Regions from separate parts of the Pelagibius sp. CAU 1746 genome, predicted to be linked through region 2. Evidence: riboswitches for the same ligand, from Rfam matches in the RefSeq annotation. Region 2 holds a riboswitch; the other holds the start of a gene.
The links. Region 2 has a riboswitch for cobalamin ahead of AAFN88_RS10365 (HupE/UreJ family protein). Riboswitches for the same ligand answer to the same signal wherever they lie in the genome.
Positions count from the first base shown of each region.

Region 1: another riboswitch for cobalamin. It lies ahead of AAFN88_RS11570 (CbtB domain-containing protein); the one in region 2 lies ahead of AAFN88_RS10365 (HupE/UreJ family protein).

Region 1 covers NZ_JBDOQT010000001.1:2,437,896-2,440,270, reverse strand. The annotation lists gene AAFN88_RS11580 (DUF1636 domain-containing protein) at 1-158, opposite strand, end outside; gene AAFN88_RS11575 (CbtA family protein) at 176-925, opposite strand; gene AAFN88_RS11570 (CbtB domain-containing protein) at 949-1,131, opposite strand; cobalamin riboswitch at 1,239-1,457, opposite strand; gene AAFN88_RS11565 (hypothetical protein) at 1,604-1,738, opposite strand; gene AAFN88_RS11560 (hypothetical protein) at 2,258-2,375, shown strand, end outside.
Region 2 covers NZ_JBDOQT010000001.1:2,194,180-2,196,554, forward strand. The annotation lists gene AAFN88_RS10360 (hypothetical protein) at 114-347, shown strand; gene AAFN88_RS10365 (HupE/UreJ family protein) at 371-958, opposite strand; cobalamin riboswitch at 991-1,182, opposite strand; gene AAFN88_RS10370 (hypothetical protein) at 1,234-1,527, opposite strand; gene AAFN88_RS10375 (NlpC/P60 family protein) at 1,738-2,375, opposite strand, start outside.

The DNA of each region.
Region 1 (2,375 bases), 240 kb from region 2:
CGGTCGCAGACGGCGAAGCATTCGACCGGCGCCACGTCGATGCCGGGCATCTCCGCGGCGGCAGCCAGCAGGGCCTCGTAAAGACGGCGGCCGGCGGGGACCGCCCCGCCGGCCGCATCTTCACAGGAAATACAGACCTGCAGGCAGACCGCCGCCATGAAGGGAGCCGGGCGGCCTAGGCCGCCGCGGCAGCGGCCTGCTTCGCCTCGCCGCGCTGCCAGACGTAGCCGGCGACGGTGCCGGCGAGCGACCAGATCACCGCCATCACCACCAAGGATGCGGCGGCGAAGTGGCCGGAGAGTTCGGCCGGAACCTCGCTGATGAAGCCGTCGGGATGGGGCGCGCCGATCACGTGCGGCAGCACCATCAGCACGATTCCCCCGGCAATCGCCCAGGGCTTGGAAACCCGCAGCGCCAGCCAGAGCCCGGCGGCGGTCGCGACCGCCGTGGCGATCCACCAGATCTGGCGGTCCTCCAGCACCGCCGCGGCCGAGCCCGGCAGTTCCGGGCTGAGCCCCAGCGCCGGGGCGAGCCCCGCCGCCGCAAAGCCGGCGGCGCCCCACATGAGCCCGCTGCGCGCGGAGATGCGGGCGTCGGCCAGCACCATGGCGGAGAGCAGGATCAGCGCGAAGCCGAAGGCCGTGCCGACGGTCACCACCGAGGTATAGAGCGTGCGCTCCAAGCCGTCGGCAGGCGCCCAGACGCTGCCCTCGCCGTGATCTTCGCCGGCGTGCACAAGGATGAGCCGCGCATCGCCGAAGCCACCGCCGTCCAGCCCGGAGTGCGCCACCGCAGGTGCGCCGCCGTTCTCGTAGTGCTCGGCCTGAAGGATCAGCGGCGTGGTGGTGAAGTGCTGCAGCACCGCGCTGGCAATGCCGGCCACGAAGCCTGCGACCAGGGCCGCCCATAAGATGCGATGAAGCATCGCTCTATCTCGTCTCTGCTGGATCAGTGGCAGGGAAAGGCCATGGCGTGGCGCGCGTCGTGCGCCGCGTTGTGCACCACCGCCGAATTCGCGAAGCCGCTGAGGAAAACCAGCCCCAGGCCGAAAGCCAGGGTCGCCGCTGCGATCATGCGCCGGCTTTGGGAAAAGGAAGAAGTCTGGGTCGCGGATTGTGTCGCCGTCTGCATCGTGTCCTCCAACTGCCTATAAGCTTCGGATAGGATCCGCTGGAAAGACATCCGCACGGCACGACGGTCCCGCCTGCCACTCCGCCCTTCCGAGCAACCCCGCCCGGAGTGAGTAAAATCTCGATGGCAGGTCTCCTGGCTCACGGGTCCTCGCTCCACTCCGCCTTCCCGGCCCACGCTAGGGCCAGTGGCTTGCCGGGTGTCGCTCTCCGCTCACAGTTGCGGGGGCAGCCACGGCTTCGGTCCCTGTAGGGTACGCCTCACCGTGTTCCCATTTAATCCGCCGCGCCGTTCGGACTGGCGGAACCATCTGGGGTGACTTTAACCGCGATTCTCCCCGCCCCGCAACATCTCCACGCGGCCCGTGTTGCGAGATCGGCGACCGGACAGTGCGCCGGCGCGCCCTCGGCAACGCGCCCGCCGGCGCCCGCTGCAGGCACTGCAGGACGCAGAGGCGTGGAACCTGGCTGTACTAGAACGTGATCAGGCCAAAGAGATAAGTGACTCCGACCACGACCACCACGGCGACCAGGATACCTTCGACCCAGCGCCAAAGACGCCGGCGTTCGCTGCCTTCCTGCTCGCTCTCGATGACCGAACGATACATGCTGTCTCCCTCCCCGTGCGGCTCCTGAATGGCCTTCCTTCCCGGAAGGTCCCGTTGTCCTGGAGCACCGTCCCTCGCGGTGCCGGGGACCCCGCACGTGGAATAAGGATAGCAAAACCCCATTTGGCCGAGAAGCCCTCACGACAGGGCGCCGGGAGGCGCCGCCATCACTGGCCTGGTAGCGACATCCAGGAGCGGTCCGCAGGCAACCCCAGGCCAATAATCTCTCCGGACAGATCTTAGAATTTGTTCCTAAACACTTGGCGGCGATCGGCGCGGTCCCGCGAGGCGGCCGGCGGCGGCGGCGCGCCACAGGACTTGGATAGCGGGATTGAGAGCCCCCACTCCACAAAGCGCGGCGGGACCGCCCGCCGGCTGCGTCCCGTCCCGCGTCACGAACTAAATGATTATTCTTAAGATCGGTCCAAGATACCGCTTTTGGAGAAAACGGCGCAAAATCGTCATTGCGGTGCAACATTTTTGTTGCATTCAAATGCAAGCCCCGGTATCACCGCGCCCATGAGTGACTCCACGAAAAACTCCAAACCGAAATCGGACCGCGCCTACGAGAAGAAGCGCCGGAACTGCCTCATGTGCAGCTCCGAGTTCATGAGCTCTTGGCCGGGCGAGCGCGTCT
Region 2 (2,375 bases):
GCCGCCGAGACGGCGGCGCACTAGCCTTGCATGCCATGACGGACTCGTCCCAAGGGGTCTCATTTCTGGACCGCCCAGCCGCCCGGCTGGTCGCGGTGGGGGTCGCTTTATCAATGATGGCGGCCCTGGCCTTCATGCACCGCGACGACCTTTTTCCGCCGGAACAGGCGGTTGCCGCTCCCGACGACCCGGTAGCGCTCTGTTTCGCCGAACGGGCGAAGGACATCGACAACATGCTGGCCGAAGGGACCATCAACGCCCAGCAGGCCGGGTTGTTCAAAGGCCGCGCCGAAGCGCTGTGCCAGGCCCAGCTTGGCGGCGGCGGCCCTCCGGCCCCGCCGCAGTAGGCGGGGCCAGGCTGGCCTAGGCTCTAAAGAACGCCTGTCAGGATTGCCAGCCCAAAGAGGCTGAGCATGGCCCCGCCGAGCCGTGTGGCACGAGGGGCGGCCGCACCGGCCAGCTTGCCGAGGGCGTATCCGGCACCGGCACCGGCGGCGTGCAGCAGGGCCGTTGCCGCCAGGAAGCCGAAACCGTAAGCGAGGCCGGAGGCCGCCAGCGGCATCTCGGCCCCGTGGGCGTGGCCGTGGAACACGGCGAAGCCACCGGCCAGGGCCATGGCGAGGGCCAAGGGCACGCCGCTGCCGAAAGCCAGTGCGGCTCCGATCACGATGACCGACAGGGCGATCCCGGCTTCGACGAAGGGAAGGCCGGCGCCGGCAAGGCCGAGAACGCCGCCCAGCGCCATCATGACGACGAAAGCGGCCGGCACCAGCCAGAAGGCGCGCCCGCCGATGACGAAGCCCAGCAGCCCGACACCGACCATGGCGAGGATGTGATCCAGGCCGCCGACCGGGTGCAGGAACCCGTGGGCCAGGCCGGAAGCCGCGCCGATGCCGGTATGGGCCTCCGCTGCCGAAGTGACTAGGAGTGCGATCGTGAAGACAGAAAGAAAGCGCAATTTTTGCTCCTTCCGGGGCCCGCCGCCCCAAGTTGGTTGAACAGGGTGACGGCCGGTCTCCTGGCTTGGAGCTCCTCCGGCGTTCGCCTTCCCGGCGCGCGGCGCCAGTGGCTTGTGGAACGCGGAGATCACACTCCTTACAGTCGCGGGGGCGGCGTCGGCTTCGCACCGACTTCCCGTTTCACTTCCCTTGGCGGGGAAGCACCGTCGCGGACAGCTTGGCGGCAAGCGGAAGAGAAGGCAACAATCGTTTACGTCCGAGGTAGTGGAACCTGCTACTTGCGGGACATTGCAACGGGCCGGTAGATCGCCCCCGGACGGATCAAACTTGTCGCCGATATGCCATCTTCGGGGTTTGACATGCGCAGGCGGTACCCTTTTTCCAGCCAGGACAGAATTTCGCTTCTGTCGCTCAGCCAGACATAATCCGATTCGAAGCGCGTCATCGAAACTGCGTAACGCCCATCATTGTGCAGATGCGGATAGAGGAACTTGCCGCTGTGAGGTCCACGGCTCACGAACGCGAATAGTTCGAAGCTTTTCACTGTCTTTTCCCATTTGCCCGTCAATGACTGGAGTCTCCTGCCAGATTTGATGCACCCGGACGGCACCAGAGGATAGCGGGCCTGAGTACGAGTCGGGCCCATCCGACGCCTATAACCACTAGCTATTGGGGAAGCGATAGGAATCGACTGAAGTGGTAGGATGCCTGCCCATCTCCAGGCGGCCCTCTGAGGGGCGAGGATTGGCGCCGCTGATTTTCGCGTAATAAAAGTGGGCTAGGGCATTATCCGCCGCACGCCGGTGAAGCCCTTGCCGCCGGTTTCTTCCAGCACCCGCTTTTCCAGCGCTTGCAGGCGCTCGATGGCCACCGTCATGGTGAAACCGTTGGCGTGCACGATGTGCTCCGCATCGAGCATGATGGCGACGTGGCCGGGCGAGAAGACGAGGTCGCCGCGCTCCAGCGTCACCTCCTGCGGCAGGCCGTTGAGCGCTTCGCCCGCCGTGGCCGCCTGCTGGTAGGAGTCGCGGCGCAGGTTGACGCCGGCGCAGGCCAGAGAGAGCTGCACCAGGGTCGAGCAGTCGAGGCCGATGGAACTGCGCCCGCCCCAGAGATAGGGCGTGCCGAGGAACTCCAGGGCCGTGGCCACGAAGTCGGGGCTGCTCTCGGTCAGCGGCTGCAGGTGTTTGCTGTAGAGCCAGCCGCCGCCGGCGATCTCGCTGTAGCCGTTCTTCTCGCCGACGACCTGGACGGGACTGGCGATGGAAAGACAGTCCAGCGCCGGCGTTTTCAGGTTCGGCTCGGGATAGAGGAAGCTGCGCAGGGCGCGCAGGCGGTGGGTCGGCTGTTCGACCGCCGGGCCCAGGGCGGCGCTCTCCAGGTAGCCGACGTAGCCGTCGGTCTCGCTCTGCACCC